DNA from 2 places in the Paenibacillus sp. EC2-1 genome. Region 2 is predicted to be linked to the other one. Evidence: riboswitches for the same ligand, from Rfam matches in the RefSeq annotation. Region 2 holds a riboswitch; the other holds the start of a gene.
The links. A riboswitch is a leader RNA that binds a small molecule or an ion and turns the genes downstream of it on or off. The one in region 2 is predicted to bind ZMP and ZTP.
Positions count from the first base shown of each region.

Region 1: it holds a riboswitch for ZMP and ZTP, as region 2 does, so the genes downstream of both, rpiB (ribose 5-phosphate isomerase B) here and ACK8P5_RS14805 (bifunctional 5,10-methylenetetrahydrofolate dehydrogenase/5,10-methenyltetrahydrofolate cyclohydrolase) in region 2, are expected to answer to the same signal.

Region 1 is NZ_CP186006.1:5,020,997-5,029,431, reverse strand. It holds gene ACK8P5_RS23680 (L-threonylcarbamoyladenylate synthase) at 1-849, shown strand, start outside; gene ACK8P5_RS23675 (manganese efflux pump MntP family protein) at 925-1,485, shown strand; gene ACK8P5_RS23670 (low molecular weight protein arginine phosphatase) at 1,523-2,107, shown strand; ZMP/ZTP riboswitch at 2,182-2,264, shown strand; gene rpiB (ribose 5-phosphate isomerase B) at 2,417-2,872, shown strand; gene ACK8P5_RS23660 (TIGR01440 family protein) at 2,960-3,547, shown strand; gene glyA (serine hydroxymethyltransferase) at 3,619-4,869, shown strand; gene upp (uracil phosphoribosyltransferase) at 5,172-5,801, shown strand; gene wecB (non-hydrolyzing UDP-N-acetylglucosamine 2-epimerase) at 5,847-7,004, shown strand; gene ACK8P5_RS23640 (AtpZ/AtpI family protein) at 7,181-7,414, shown strand; gene ACK8P5_RS23635 (ATP synthase subunit I) at 7,407-7,784, shown strand; gene atpB (F0F1 ATP synthase subunit A) at 7,819-8,435, shown strand, end outside.
Region 2 is NZ_CP186006.1:3,150,881-3,159,315, forward strand. It holds gene ACK8P5_RS14780 (Na+/H+ antiporter subunit A) at 1-1,847, opposite strand, end outside; gene ACK8P5_RS14785 (hypothetical protein) at 2,091-2,315, shown strand; gene ACK8P5_RS14790 (hypothetical protein) at 2,347-2,622, opposite strand; gene ACK8P5_RS14795 (hypothetical protein) at 3,249-3,356, shown strand; partial or broken gene ACK8P5_RS14800 (transposase) at 3,329-3,748, shown strand; gene ACK8P5_RS14805 (bifunctional 5,10-methylenetetrahydrofolate dehydrogenase/5,10-methenyltetrahydrofolate cyclohydrolase) at 3,872-4,720, opposite strand; ZMP/ZTP riboswitch at 4,792-4,869, opposite strand; gene ACK8P5_RS14810 (hypothetical protein) at 4,925-5,110, opposite strand; gene ACK8P5_RS14815 (sucrose-specific PTS transporter subunit IIBC) at 5,178-6,587, opposite strand; gene ACK8P5_RS14820 (glycoside hydrolase family 32 protein) at 6,589-8,085, opposite strand; gene ACK8P5_RS14825 (LacI family DNA-binding transcriptional regulator) at 8,242-8,435, opposite strand, start outside.

The sequences.
Region 1 (8,435 bases), 1.9 Mb from region 2:
AGTCAGTTGGATGGCCTTGTTCTGCATGTGAATGAGACCGAACGGCGTTTGATGGATGCCTTCTGGCCGGGACCGCTGACGCTCGTTTTGCCTGTGAAGCCCGGTGCGGTGTCTACGCGCGTAACGGCTGGACTGGATACGGTAGCAGTGCGCATGCCGGATCATAAGGTGGCGCTGGCCTTGATTAGCGCCGCAGGGTGTCCGCTCGCTGCGCCTAGTGCGAACCGCTCTGGCCGGCCAAGTCCGACGCTGGCCAGCCATGTGTTTGAGGACCTGGCGGGTAGCATCGACGGTATTCTCGACGGCGGCCCCGCCGGGGTCGGTGTCGAGTCGACGGTCGTCCAGGCGAGCCAGGACGGTACCGTGACGGTGCTGCGCCCCGGCGGCGTCACGGAAGAGCAGCTTGCCGTATTAGCGGCAAGCGTCCAGCGCGACCCGGCGCTTGCGCGCGCCGGGAGCGCCAACAGCCCGGCGCCACGCTCGCCGGGCATGAAGTACACGCACTACGCACCCAAGGGTGCGCTGTGCATCGTGCAAGGGCGGACGGCTGAAGCCGTGTCCGCCAAGATCCAGGCCGAGCTCGACGCCGCGCAGGCGCGCGGGGAGAAGACCGGTGTGCTGTCATTCGACGAGCACATCGGTCGCTACCGCGCGGACGTCGTCGTCTCGCTCGGCAGTTTGGCCGCACCGGAGGAAGCGGCCCACCGGCTTTACGCCGGGCTGCGCCAATTCGATGAAGAGGGCGCGACCTTTCTTCTGGCAGAGTCCTGCCCGGAGAAGGGTCTCGGCGCTGCAGTGATGAATCGGCTTCTTAAAGCAGCAGGCCATCATATTTTGCAAGTAGAATAATAACGACTATCCGGAATGATTCCTTCCTTGTCCGCATATGGTGTACAAGACCATAGGGACTTGGGGGAAATTCGGATGTTGGAATCGTCTGTCCAATCAGGGCAACTCGCGACCATCCTAATTATGGCTGTGGCACTGGGATTGGACGCATTTTCATTAGGTATTGGCGTTGGGATGAGAGGTATTCGGCTGAGGCATATTCTGAATATCAGTCTGCTAATTGCGTTCTTCCATATGCTTATGCCGCTGATTGGGTTATTTGCGGGAAGATATGTCGGCTCTTTGCTTGGACAAGTTACAGGGCTTGCAGCGGGTGGGCTGCTCATACTTCTGGGTGGACATATGATCTGGAATTCTTTTCGTAAGGAAGAAGGTAAGCTTGTTAATCACACCACGCTGCTAGGAATGCTGTTGTTTGCACTTAGTGTCAGCATCGACTCATTCTCTGTGGGCGTCTCCCTTGGTATGTTTGTCAAAGATGTCTTATTGATCGTGGTATCTTTCGGTGTAATTGGGGGACTCATGTCGATTATGGGGCTTATGCTGGGACGACATGCAGCTAGTAAGCTTGGTGAATATGGAGAAATGATAGGCGGCGTTATTCTGCTAGCATTTGGTTTGATGTTTATAATTTGATACAATAACGGCAATGGAATTTTGGGAGGTGGAGACCGTGAAAAACATATTATTTGTCTGCACCGGCAACACCTGTCGTAGTCCCATGGCTGAGGGTATGCTGCGTAAGCTTGCCGAGGGAAGAGGGATTTCGCTCGAAGTGCGTTCCGCAGGTGTTGCCGCTGTAGAGGGAATGCCTATATCTAGTCATGCCGGGACGGTTCTTCGGGATCAGCAGATTGAAGAATGTCATAGCTCCAAACCACTCAGCACAGATCTTGTGGAATGGGCGGATATGATTCTGACATTGACGCTATCCCATAAACAGTACGCGATTCGTCAGTTTCCTTATGCGGCGGACAAGGTTCATACGCTTAAGGAGTACGTTGAGAATGATGAGCAGGTGCTTCGGGATCTGCAAGAGCAGGACAGTCTGCTTGCATCAATGGAGATGACAAGATCCCTTGGTGGTGAGCTTCAGGAGCAGGACAAGGTGCGTCTTATCGAACTTAGACAGCGTATTCCGAGCTTTGACATATCTGATCCATTCGGTGGTTCACTGGAGGATTATGAGGCTACAGCAGCAGAAATTCGCTTAGCGTTGTTCCGCTTGCTGGATAAGCTAGGGAATGAGCATAAGTAGAAGCTGCACGAATATATAAACATTTATCCGTTGCTTTTCTGCTGAGTTTGATTTAAGATGAAGTGGAAAAACACGGATTCCGATGTAACTGGCGACGAAGTGGATGAAACCACGATGGAGCATCGGAAACATACGGCCGGTCGCCTGGGCAAAGAGCAATTGGTGCACATTTCACGTGCGCGGACTGCTCTTTTTTTCGTCTTTTAATGACAATTTGGGTTATAATGATACAAGTTGTTGTACACGTGGTTTACATTGTTTTTGTGAATTACGGTGACAAAAGACGAAACATACAAGGGGGTTTTTCATATGAAAATCGCATTAGGCACAGATCATGCTGGTATTCGTTTGAGAGAGGAAATTTCGCAGGTTATTCGCAGTCTTGGACATGAAGTTGAGGACTTGGGTTGCGGCTGCTCTGATTCGGTCGATTATCCGGATTATGCACTTCCGGTATGTGAGAAGGTCGTATCCGGAGAAGCTGACCGCGGCATTCTGATCTGTGGAACGGGAATTGGCATGAGTATTGCAGCGAACAAGGTGCCAGGCATTCGCTGTGCACTGACGCATGATGTATTTTCGGCAAAAGCTACCCGTGAGCATAATGACAGCAACGTGCTGGCTCTCGGAGAACGAGTGGTAGGTCCTGGATTGGCAGCTGAGATTGTTACAGCTTGGCTCGGTACAGAATTTAGTCAGGGTGAACGGCATGTTGGCAGGGTTAACAAGATCAAGGCCATTGAGGAACGCTATCTGAAAGGTTAAGCTCATCGCAGGTGATGCAAGCTAATGCCTGCTTAATTCTGGCGTTAGCTTGTGTTCAGGGCGATCGCATCCATGGGGGGCTGTGACATGACAGATTACTCGAATGATCATGATTTGAAAGAGCAAACCGAGACGATTGTACGGGAGCTGGCCCAGGCTGCAGGCTTGGGACGAGGCAAAATACTGGTTATTGGAACAAGTACAAGTGAGGTTGCCGGTCGCAAGATAGGTACCGGTGGTGCGCTTGAGACGGCTCGTCAAGTATTGAATGGTATTGAGGAAGTGCAAGCTGAGTTTGGCTTTCATACTGCATTTCAATGCTGTGAGCACTTGAACCGTGCACTTGTGGTGGAACGAGAACTTCTCGAACATCTGGGACTGACGGAAGTGGCTGCTGTACCTATTCCGCATGCGGGCGGGTCCATGGCTTCCGCAGCTTACCGAAGTCTTGCTGCTCCGTGCCTTGCTGAGAGCATCTCGGCACATGCCGGTATAGATATCGGTGAGACCATGATCGGAATGCATCTGCGCCCGGTTGCTGTACCATTTCGGCCTAGTATTCGTTTTATCGGGGAAGCACGCGTGACCGCAGCACTGACAAGACCGAAGTTGATTGGTGGGCAGCGAGCCGTTTATCGGTTGGAGCAAGATATGAACTCCACTTCTTGTGATTAAGGTCTAGTAAGTTTGATGTTGTGATTGATGATATACCATATAATATTTTTTAATTTGGGGAGGAAACGAAGATGATGGAGAATTTGCGTAAGCAAGACCCGGCTGTACTGGAAGCTATGGATTTGGAACTCAAACGTCAACGCAGCAACATTGAACTTATTGCTTCGGAGAATATCGTTAGTGAAGCGGTTATTGAAGCGCTTGGATCCGTGCTCACGAATAAATACGCGGAAGGCTATCCGGGTAAACGTTACTACGGTGGTTGTGAGCGTGTTGATATCGTTGAGGACCTGGCTCGCGACCGTGCTAAAGAGTTGTTCGGTGCAGAACATGTTAACGTTCAACCTCACTCAGGTGCTCAAGCGAACATGGCTGTATATTTGGCTGCACTGAAGCCTGGGGATACGGTTCTCGGCATGAACCTCGCTCACGGTGGACACTTGACACACGGAAGTCCTGTGAATGCATCTGGTCTGTTGTATAACTTTGTAGCCTATGGTGTGCAAGAAGATACATTCCTTATCGATTACAACGAAGTGCGTAAAGCGGCTTTCAAACATCGTCCACGTTTAATCGTTGCTGGTGCAAGTGCATACCCACGTACCATCGATTTTGAAGCGCTGGCTTCTATCGCTAACGATGTAGGTGCGCTGTTCATGGTTGATATGGCGCATATCGCAGGTCTTGTTGCAGCAGGATTGCATCCGAATCCTGTTCCACATGCTCATTTTGTTACGACTACTACGCACAAAACACTTCGTGGCCCACGTGGTGGTATGATCATCTGCAAACAGCCTTGGGCTGCTGCTATTGATAAAGCAGTATTCCCAGGCTCTCAAGGTGGACCGCTTATGCACGTTATTGCATCTAAAGCTGTAGCTTTGGGTGAAGCACTCGAACCTTCCTTCAAAGTGTACGCACAGCAAGTTGTGAAGAACGCGAAGGTGCTTGCAGACACACTGATAGCTGAAGGCCTTAACATCGTTTCTGGTGGAACTGACAACCATCTGATGCTGGTTGATACACGTAATCTCGACATTACGGGTAAGGACGCAGAGAAGGTGCTTGATTCTATTGGAATTACAGTTAACAAAAATGCAATTCCGTTCGATCCGACAAGTCCGTTTGTAACAAGCGGTATCCGGATCGGTACACCGGCTATTACATCCCGTGGTATGGATGAAGAAGCGATGGTTGAGATCGCTAAGATCATTGCCCTCACTCTTCGTCAGCCGCAAGATGAAGCGACACTTGCAGAAGCAAGCCGCAGAGTAGCTGAATTGACAGAGAAATACCCTCTTTACCCAGAGATGAAATACTAAGAATAGGTAAGCACATCTTAGTTTTATCCAATCATTGGCCCCGTCTTCAGAAGAAGGCGGGGCTTTTTTTTGAGAAAATTATATTTCAGCATTTTTTCTCGGATAATTGGAAAACCTAGTATGCTAGGATAAGTTACTGATTTGAAGATGGCATGTTTTTCCCCCTATTAGAATAGAAGAAACATGATGCATGTAGGTGTGAAATCAAGCTTGGTGATGATATAATAGATAGGATTTATGGAGCCCGCTAGAATTCATATCCATATTGAAAAACATATTGTAACCAACCGGAGGGACCACACATGGGAAAATTGGTGATTTGTGATCACCCATTAATTCAACACAAACTGACATTTATCCGCGATATGCGGACCAACACAAAGGATTTTCGTGAGTTGGTCGACGAAGTAGCAACGTTGATGGCTTATGAAATTACTCGCAGTATACCGCTGGAATCCATTTCGGTACAGACACCTGTAGCTGAGACGGAAGGGAAAGTTATTTCAGGACGTATGCTGGGATTGATTCCGATCCTACGTGCTGGTCTTGGTATGCTAGACGGTGTTGTTAAGCTACTTCCAGCTGCAAAAGTGGGACATGTAGGGTTGTTCCGTGACCCAGAGACACTGCAGCCTGTAGAATATTATACGAAGCTTCCTACCGACGTCACGGAACGTGAGCTGATTGTTATCGATCCTATGCTGGCGACCGGTGGATCCGCGATTGCTGCGATTGATGTACTGAAGAAGCGTGGTTGCACCCAGATTAAGATGATGAACCTGGTAGCAGCACCAGAAGGTGTGAAAGCTGTTCAGGAAGCACATCCGGATGTAGATATCTATGTGGCTGCTCTTGATGAGGGCTTAGATGAGCATGGATATATCATTCCTGGTCTTGGTGATGCAGGAGATCGTCTCTACGGCACGAAGTAACAATCTAGAGAATATTAGATGTTTTAAAGAGGGGGTTAACCGAACATGTCTAAAGTGAAAGTGATGACCATATTCGGCGTTCGTCCGGAAGCCATCAAAATGGCACCACTCATTCTGGAACTTCAGCGTCATCCCGAGCATATTGAATCCGTAGTATGCGTAACAGCGCAGCATCGGCAAATGCTCGATCAGGTACTGGACGTGTTTAAGATTGTCCCGGATTATGACCTCGATGTCATGAAAGACCGTCAGACCTTAAATGAAATTACCGTTAGAGTGCTGGAGGGACTAGAGCCTGTCCTGCGGGAAGCAAAGCCGGACATTGTATTGGTGCATGGTGATACGCTAACAACATTCCTTGCCAGCTATGCAGCTTTCTTGCAAAAAATACAGGTAGGTCATGTAGAAGCAGGTCTTCGTACATGGAATAAACTTTCCCCGTACCCTGAGGAGATGAATCGTCAGCTGACGGGTATACTTGCAGACATTCATTTTTCTCCCACCAACTGGTCGGCAGAGAACTTGCGCAAAGAGAATAAGAATGATTCAACCATTTATATCACAGGCAACACGGTAACAGATGTGTTTAAATACACAGTACAACCTGATTATAAACACCCTGTTCTAGACTGGGCGGCGGGTAAACGGTTGATCCTGATGACGGCACATCGCCGGGAATCACAGGGTGAACCACATCGGAACATCTTCCGTGCGATCAAACGGATTGCTGACGAGTTCGAGGATATCGCGATCGTCTATCCGGTTCATCTAAGCCCTGCGGTTAAAGAACCGGCACACGAGATCCTTGGCAATCATCCACGTATTAAGCTCATCGATCCGCTGGATGTCGTTGATTTGCACAATTTCTATCCGCATACACACCTCATTGTGACTGATTCGGGTGGTCTGCAAGAGGAAGCTCCATCGTTCGGCGTACCTGTATTGGTGCTGCGTGATACGACAGAGCGTCCGGAAGGAATCGATGCAGGAACACTGGAACTGGTGGGTACCCACGAAGAGGATGTATATGCACGTACGAAAGCTCTGCTAACGGATAAAGCGTTGTACGATTCTATGAGTCAAGCCGCAAATCCATACGGTGATGGGCAGGCATCGGAACGCATTGTCAATGCGATTTTGCACCATTTTGGGGTCGTAAATGAGCGTCCGGAAGAATTTCACACAATGTTCACAAAAGCATAATAATGTGTATTCTCGTGACAAACATCACAGCATACAGTTGAACTGTACGGTTCTGGCGGCATTTTGCGCAGTTTGGACTGCGCAAAATGCTTGATTTTATATGCTAAAACGCTGTTATCGATTCATTGACAAAGCATTGTTATATTAAGTAAAATGAGTTGGGATTAGAGGTTTATATGAAAAATCCAAATAGTCAAGATTCCCCTTGGTTGATTGCACTTTACATTAGTAGTGCCGGAGGATTGCTGGCAGTTTACATCCTGATCGGTTTTTTCGGTGGGAAGTGGCTGGCTGATTTGCTGGACGGGCCCAGATACTGGCTCGCGATTGGAACCGTTGCAGGGCTCTTTGTAGGGATTTTGAATATTGCTCTTCTCATTAAAAAGTTTTTGGGGGCGCAAAGTGAATGATTTGACATCCATTGTGAACGCTGTTTCCAGAGTGACGATACTACTATTGTCTGCATTATTACTGGGTTGGGCTTTTTCCCCTGATTATCGTCCGATTCTCTCGGGCTTGATCATGGGTATGGCAGCGGGTTTGTTTAACGTACGCTTCCTTTCCATTAAAGTGCGGCAGCTGGCACAATTGGCGGTCAGCCAAGACAACAGACGGTATAGCTTTGGTTTTATAACTAGACTTTGTACCGGATTCTTGATTGTAGTCATCGCAGCGAAGCTGGAGCAGGTATCACTCGGCGCAACCATTGCCGGTCTGTTCATTCCCCAGTTGTTGACCATTCCTGTCAGCATTATATTTGGCTTGAGAAACAATCATTGATCAGCGCTAATTGGAAAGGGGTGAAAACAAAATTATGCATGATTCACCGATTATTAATCTTGGCGGATTCAATATCGACTTGTCAGCAGTACTCATGCTCCTTGTAACTGGAGTAGTAGTCTTCGTACTTGCATGGCTGGCAACTCGTAATTTATCTGTCGAAAACCCTTCCAAACTGCAAAACTTTATGGAATGGGTAGTGGAATTTGTACAAGGCGTTGTGTCAAGTGCTATGGACTTGAAAAAGGGAAAACCATACATATCCTTGGGATTGACACTCATTTTGTTCATTTTCGTAGCCAACATTCTGGGACTTCCATTTTCAGTGATAACTACAGTGCCAGACGGCTTCACAGTTTTCGGTCAACCGCTTGTGGGAGTTAAACACCATGAAGTGTTGTGGTGGAAATCACCAACGGCAGACATCAACGTTACGGCAGGTCTTGCTATTGTCGTATTTATCTTGATGAACTATCTGGGTCTGAAGCTGAACCGCAAACATTACCTGAAGCACTATATTGAACCATTCCCAATCTTCCTGCCACTCAATATTATTGAGAACTTGGCAAAACCGATTGCGTTGGCAATCCGTTTGTTCGCAAACATTTTTGCTGGGGAAGTATTGATTTCCGTCATACTGAAAATTGGATT
Region 2 (8,435 bases):
GTATATACGATAGCGTAACTTAATAGCGCGATCATAAAAGCAAATATATAGATGACATAGTGACGAATGGATCCAGTCATATATGTTCCTGTAATCTTATGACCTCCACGCTCTAATGTAGAGAGACCACGGTCGTAAGCGCGATTAAAAGTGATTCGGTTAAATAACGGTCTGTTTAACAAGCGTACTTTTCCATAGAGCTTGTAAAGGATCGTCCCTAGAATGATAACTCCAATCGTCATAAAGATCTCTGTAGTCCAGCCGTGCCAGAACTCAATCTTCACGAGGAATTTATCACCAGGTGTTAGCATATCAGGCATAATAGCTGCCATTGCAGGCTCGATTAACGAGTATGACAAAATGTTTGGGAATAACCCGAACAATACGACAAGCGAAGCCAAGATCACCGGTGGAATAAGCATGCCGAGTGGAGCTTCATGAGGTTTCTTATTAAGCTTGTTCGGTTGAAACTTCCCTGTAAAAGTTTTGAACACCAAGATCATGCTGTACAGGAATGTAAATACACTTGCTACCCAAGCAACAACAGGAATGAGAATACTCCATGTCTCCGCATTCCAGAAATTCATTTCGGTGGCGTGAAGCACAGCCGTAAAGAACATTTCTTTACTTAGAAAACCATTAAAAGGTGGTAATCCTGCCATCGAGAATGCACCTATTGCGGCGATCGTAAAAGTGATGGGCATCAGTGACATCAAGCCGCCAAGCTTGCGGATATCACGCGTACCTGTCTCATGGTCAACGATACCTACCACCATAAACAATGCACCCTTAAATGTAGCGTGATTGATAAGATGGAAGATCGCTGCGGTTGTTGCTTTTGTGTAGATGAGGGAGTCAGGATTCCCCGAGTAAAAGGCGGCAGCGGAACCAAGACCTAGCAAGCTCATAATTAGACCCAACTGACTTATGGTTGAGAATGCTAGTAGAGCTTTAAGATCGGTCTGTTTAATAGCCCGTATTGAGCCGTATATGAGTGTGGTTAATCCCACGGCTGTTACAATCCAGAACCATTCGGCTTGACCTGCGAACACAGGACTAAAGCGGGCAACCAAATACAGTCCTGCTTTAACCATCGTAGCAGAGTGAAGATAAGCACTGACAGGTGTAGGTGCTTCCATTGCGTCAGGTAACCAAATATGAAATGGAAACTGAGCTGATTTCGTAAATGCCCCAAGCAGAATAAGAATCATAGCAGGAATAAATAATCCATGACTTGTCATCTCACTGCTATTAGCTATGATTTCGCGAACACTCATACTGTTTGACATGATGGATAGCATCAGGAATCCAGTAAACATAGCAAGACCACCAAATACAGTGATGAGCATGGACTTTAATGCTCCGTATCTGGAACGATCACGCGTATGCCAGAAAGCGATTAGAAGAAAAGACGATACACTTGTCAATTCCCAAAATCCATAAAGCACCAATACGTTGTCTGATAACACAACGCCGAGCATAGCTCCCATGAACAGAAGCAGATAAACATAAAAACGATGGATTGCTTCTTTGTTCTTATCCATATAGAACACGGAATAGAAGACAACAAGCATACCAATCCCTGTAATCAGGAGAGCAAATAACAAGCTTAGCCCATCCAGATATACGGTGAAGTTAATACCTAATGAAGGGATCCACCGTAAGGTTGAAAGTACACCTTCCCCATCTTGTATAAAAGGGATCCTGCCAATGAAATATGCAAATAATAAGGCAGGAACAGGTAGAATAAACCATCCTGTGTGTACTCGTTTCATGTACTTGTAAAGCAGAGGTACCAGAACGGCATAAAATATCGGTACCATAATGGCGACGTGAAGCAGCGACAAGTTGATTCCTCCTTAGCCCAAAAATGTTAATCTTCCCTTAGTATTGCCAATACAAAGATCGTAAGACCGAAAAAACGCAAAAAGAGCCCGCTGTTGGCAGGCTCCTCCGGTTACTTCCATATGTAATTAGCGTACAACTTCAAACTGTGAATCAGTATATCTTAAATTCAGCGTTTTTGTCAAAAGAAAAATGAATGAAAATAATTCAATTGGGCATCACTCTTAAGTGAGGAGTGATAAAGAATGATCATCAGAAAGATCACAGTTTGCGTATTGCTATTCGCTGTTCTACTTATGGGTGCAGTCCTCCTGGACAACCACATCAGCCGGATCCATTACCCTGATTCTACGATCTCACCATTTAGCTACAATGATAATATAAACATTCATAATCCAATGGAAACAGAAAGCACTCGATTCTTTTTACCACGAGAATATATCCGAATTCTGTATCACCTAGACGAGTAAACAAGCGTTTAGGGTATCTAGGGTATATGTGTTACAGATTTTTAAAAGCTTTAATGAAACGCTCCGGGCTATCTTTTACCATATAGGAGTATACGCCGAATTTCGTATGCAAGTAAAGAAAGCCGCCAGCCTCTCCCATCTGACGATAGGACAAGTCAAATACATCTGCAACCTTAAATTCACGATACTGTGTTACAATCCGATCGTGGTACAAATACAATGTCCGGTTATCCTCATACATGATTTGTTCCGTACTTCCAATCTCTCTTTGAATTTTGTAATAGGGCTGTACAGCCAACCAATCCATATTCGCCCTCCCTGATCTAATCATTTCAAATTTATTACCCATTGTAGCACATAAAATGTGTGGGATTATTTTACACCATAGTCGAATAACCCTTGTAACCATTGGTGATGCATTCATGATCTAACTCAGAAAAGGGGCTGTCCCAAAAGATCTAGGATCTTGCGGGATGGCCTCGTTTGTTGTTGTGAGATGCTCCGCGTACGAAACGTTCCTCCCCTCGCTGTTGCCCCCAAATTTCCGGGAATTATTCTAGCAAGGAAGAAATTCGGGGGCAAAGGCATATGCTTCCGGTGCTAGCTTTCCTTCGGAAAGCTTTTAGGCGACCGCTACCGCTGGTCCGGAATCGTTTCGTTCTCTCCGCTGCTTCGTGCATACCATCCAAAGACAGATAACACAAAGAAACCGCCCTCTAGTAGAATGGAAGTACGACCAACCATCTAAAAAAGGAGCGGTTTCATTTGTATATTCAATATACCATGGATCAACTTTATCTGCCAATGGATTTAGAGGACGATATTCCGTCCAATCACCTTGTTAGTGTAGTCAATGAAGCGATCAATCGCTTAGATGACCGAATCTTCCAAGCTGCCTATCCAGGTGGAAGACGAAATAGCTACCATCCCAAAATGCTCAACAAGGTCCTTATTTACGCCTACACCCAGCGAATGTATTCCTCTCGTCAAATCGCCAAGGCACTCCGAGAGAATGGACGTGTGTGGCTGGATGTAAGCTGAGATTTTGATATGAAAGTAAGGAAAAGACAGAGAGCAGATACGAGATTCGAAAGCGACCCTACCGGAGTGAAAGCTGTGAAGGTTGTCCACTCAAAGAAGCTTGCACCAAAGCAAAAGGAAATCGTGAAATCACGGTAAGCATGGAATACCTGCGCTACAAACAACAAGCTCGTGAGAAACTTAGAAGTGAGAAAGGGTACGCACTGTCAGTTCGAAGGATGATGGAACCGGAAAGTGTATTTGAGCAATTCAAGAACAACCGAGGGTTTAGACGATTTCTGCTTCGAGGCCTGTCGAAAGTGAGCCTTGAGGTCGGATGGCTTTCGCTCGCCCATAACCTGTTGAAGAAGGCGGCAATAGACCAAAATAAAGACATGGCGGTGCTGGGATAACCTCCCTGACTCCACCATGTCTATATTTTTCGCTTCATATTTCACTCATGTGAGCTGCCTCGTAAACAAGAATCTATTTTTGGAACAGCCTCTTGTTTCTCTTCTTTTTCATTATGGTTAGTATTACTTCACAGCAATCTTCTCTGCTGCATCAACCGTATGCTTGAGAAGTGTTGCAATCGTCACTGGGCCTACACCACCTGGAACGGGCGTTATCGCACTTGCACGCTCATAACACGCCTCGTAATCACAGTCTCCTATGTTCCCTTCATTATAGCCTGCATCCATAATCACGGCACCTGGCTTAATCCAGTCTCCTTGGATAAAGTTCGGCTTACCAACTGCAGCCACAACAATATCCCCTTGAGAGACCAATTGATCCAGGTTCTGTGTTCTCGAATGACAGATTGTAACCGTAGCATTTCGGTTCAGAAGCATCAAGGATACTGGCTTACCGAGGATTGGACTTCTGCCAACAACAACGGCATGCTTTCCTTCCATAGGAAGCTTGTATTCGTCCATAATAGCTAGAATGGCAGCAGGAGTACATGAAGGAAATGCAGCCTGATCAAATGCATTTTGTGCAAACCCTAGCATTGTAACGCCATCCACATCTTTTTCGATAGAAATAGCTTCAAATGCAGCACGTTCATCAATATGATGAGGAACAGGATGCTGCAGCAATATTCCGTGTACAGAGGGATCGTTATTCAGATCTTGAATAACGTTGATCAACTCCTCCGTAGAAGTAGACGCCTCCAACACAACCCGTTTGGAATCAATTCCAAGTCTTTTGCAGGCGTTACCTTTCATGCGGACATATGTTTCAGAAGCAGGGTCATCCCCAACAAGAATCGTGGCAAGACAAGGTGTTACACCTTTTTCTAACAATTGGTTTACACGATCCTTCAATACCTCTTTAATATTACTCGCTACTTGATTACCATCCAAAATCAACGGTTCGTTCTTCATGCTAATCAGCCCTTTCGACATTTATGTTAATAAAACACAAAGAGGTAAAGCGATTCTGATTAGAATCGCTTTACCTCTGCCCAGGCGTACGGCTGTTATCTATGTGCTCCCTCATGGTATTCCATGTTACGCCAGTTACACATAGTAGTTTTTTTTAATATATCACGTTTTGAAGTAAGGTGCACCTGAATTTCCTGATGTGATTTACGAATCTTTTTTTCTACGATTCCTCAAGTGTTCCATCAATTCAAGCGCTCCTATAAATAGAACGAACAATATAAACATTGAAATAGACCGGCCATAATCGATCAGACCGAACTGCGGAGCGACCGCAGCCGTGATCCCTACAACGATTATCCCGAGTACAGACAATTTCCACCCTCTAAACATTGATGTATGACTCCTCGCTATTCAGCTTCTTGTCCATCATTATACAATGTTCTCAGGCAGAAAAAATCTATTTTTTGTTAGCAAGGTCATTCAGCATTCGATCATTAAATCCAAAGAACCAAGTTAATGTGAACGCAACACCCATCGCGACTAAGTTACACAAAATATAAAGTGGGAGCTGACTGTTCAAGTACAAGAGCGTTCCTGGTATAACTGTTACAGCCATGCCTGTCGCTTTTAACTGTAACAAAGAAGCCATAAAACCACCAACACCACCACCGATAAGCCCCATCACAAATGGTTTGACATATCGAAGATTAACCCCGAAAATAGCCGGCTCTGAAATACCTAGAAAAGCAGAGAATGACGATGGAAGAGAAAGCGCCTTTAGCTTCTTATTCTTGGTCTTCAAGCCCACAGCTAGGCAAGCTGCCCCTTGAGCAGCCATTGCACTTGTGACAATCGCATTAAATGGATTAGCACCCGTACGCTCTAGCAACTGAATTTCTAGAAAATTAAAGATATGGTGCACACCGGTGACCACAATGATCTGATTAAAGAAGCCAATGATAAGCCCCGCCAGTCCAAATGGAAGCTCTAGCAAGTAAGTCGTTGCATTTAGAACAACCTCTTCAACCGAGTGAAATACCGGACCAATGGCAAATAGTCCAAGCGCAATCATAACCACAAGTGTTAGGAATGGAGTTACGATTAGATCCAGCGCTTCCGGAATTCTTTTTCTAAGAAAACGTTCAAACTTTGCCCCTATGAGTCCCATGAAAAAAGCGGGAAGCACGGACCCCTGGTAACCTACAACAGGTATGAATCCAAGGAAAATAAGTGCTTCTGATGAACCATTAGCTACTTCATAAGCATTTGGAAGAGCAGGATTAACAAGCATTAATCCGAGCACAATCCCTAGAACTGGACTACCTCCAAAAACCCTGAAGGCAGACCATGCCACTAGCGCAGGTAGAAAGGCGAACGCCGTATCTGTGAGCACCTGAGTGAATAATAGGAAATTAGGAGAAATATCTGCTGGGGTTGCACCAAACCAAGCAAGCATTTGTTCTTGTGTCAGTAGCCCCCTAAGCCCCATGAATAGCCCTGTTGCGACCAATACGGGAATAATTGGCACGAACACATCACCAAATGTACGAATGGCCCGTTGAAAAGCATTGCCTGATTTTTTTGATTCCTTCTTCAACTCATCTTTACTTGTACTCTCAAGCCCTAGGTTTTCAACGGCTTCAAATATTTGATTGACCGTACCTGTACCGAAGATGATCTGATACTGACCTGAGTTGAAAAATGCACCTTTAACCTTATCGATATTCTCCACTTTCTTCTGGTCAATCTTCTCCTTATCATGCACCATGATACGGAGTCTAGTTGCACAGTGAGCGAAAGAAGCGATGTTCTCCCTCCCACCGATTGCCTCCACTACTGATTTTGCGATTTCCCGATTGTCCGCCATCTTAATACTCCCCTTTCTTTAAGTCTACGGCTTGTTCAAGATCCCACTTCGTTACTGCTATATCAGCACTGCCTCCCTCGGTGAACACACGTATTCCCTCACTTCCAGGCTGCGGAAAGATTCTACTCGTAAACACGGCTGACCCATCATTAACAAATAACTCCACTGAGGATATATCTACAAAGAGATGAAGTTTTAGCTGCTCTCCATCCATATGACACGATCTAGTCATTCCATATTCTTGACCAACAGGTTCACCGGATGCGGATCGATCCAGCGTTAGTGCGCTGCGCTTCCTGTCATATTTAATCACCGTCTGTTCATGCTCACTAGCACGAATTGCAATCCCTACAACATCCGCCTTTATATCATGAAATTCACATATCATTTCGTAACAAGTTCCGGTGAGTCCCTTATAGGTACGAACTTCACTCGTAATCTTGTCCTCTATCTCCATAGGTTGTCCCCGTAGGAGCTGGAGTTCTGGAACTGGCTGCTGTATTACCTGACCCTGGTCGATTTTGAGTTCTCTTGGGATGGTAAGACAGTGAGCCCATCCATGCGAATCCGTTGGGTAGTCAACTTCAGGCTGTCCCATCCATGCGACCAGAATCCGGCGTCCCTTCTCATCCTCCATCGTCTGAGGAGCATAGAAATCAAATCCACGATCGAGCTCATCAAAATTTCCATGATCAAACTCCAATGTATCTCGGTTCAGCGGCCTTCCTATTACATATCCTGATTGGTATATATTGTGATAACGCTCTCCCTCTGGATCCAATCCTTGAGGTGAGAAGATGAGTACACCATTTCCATCCAATTCATAATAATCTGGACATTCCCACATATAACCGAAACCGTTCAATCCTGTCTTTATCTCTCCTCGGAGCTGCCACTTTATAAGGTCAGGCGATTCGTATACGACCGCAGCTCCTGTAAGGTCTTGCCTTTGGGCACCAATTACACAGCGATACATGTCTTCGTCTTTCCATACCTTCGGATCTCGAAAATGATCTGTATATCCTTGTGGAATATTAGCTATAAGGGGTTCGCTTCTTTTCTTAACTAAACCGCTTTCATCCATAGTGGCTAAGCATTGATAAGGTTGTCTGTTCCAGTCTTGATCCCGCGTATTACCTGTGTACATCAAGTAAAGCTTGTTATCTTTAACAATCCCACTTCCCGAGTAGGCACCATGGGAATCAAGAGGATCACCGGGAGCAATGGCGATACCTTCATTATGCCAATGCACGAGATCCTTGGACTTGGTATGATACCAGTATTTCATTCCATGATACGTCCCGAGTGGAAACCATTGATAGAAGAGATGATACTCTCCTGCATAGAAACAAAATCCATTGGGATCATTCAACAGTCCGGTTGCAGGCTGAACATGGAATTTTTGACGCCATGGACTTCGTGCAACCAAATCGGTTAAAGCGGCCATCTCTTCGGGAGAAGCCTGTGTGAGAAGCCGATACTTCTGTTCTCTGTTCATCTCTCTTCTCCTTTACAAAGAATTATTACTATTCTAACTTCAAAAAACAGATATAACGGAACCGGTTCCATTCATGAGTAAAAAAATGAACTCAGTTCCAATAAGCTTTTGATGTCTTTTTTGGAACCGGTTCCGCATTTAGTATAAATGATTATTTCAAACGCTGTCAACACTTTCACGATCCATAAAATCATACCCAAGAATTGTTAATGGTTGCACAGATTCTTCTCTCACGAGTTTTATGATATTTAATGCAGCCAATCGACCTGACTGTGAATAACCATATTTAACCGTTGTAAGACTTGGATGAATCACTTCAGTAACGTCATAACCGCCGAATCCAGTAACGG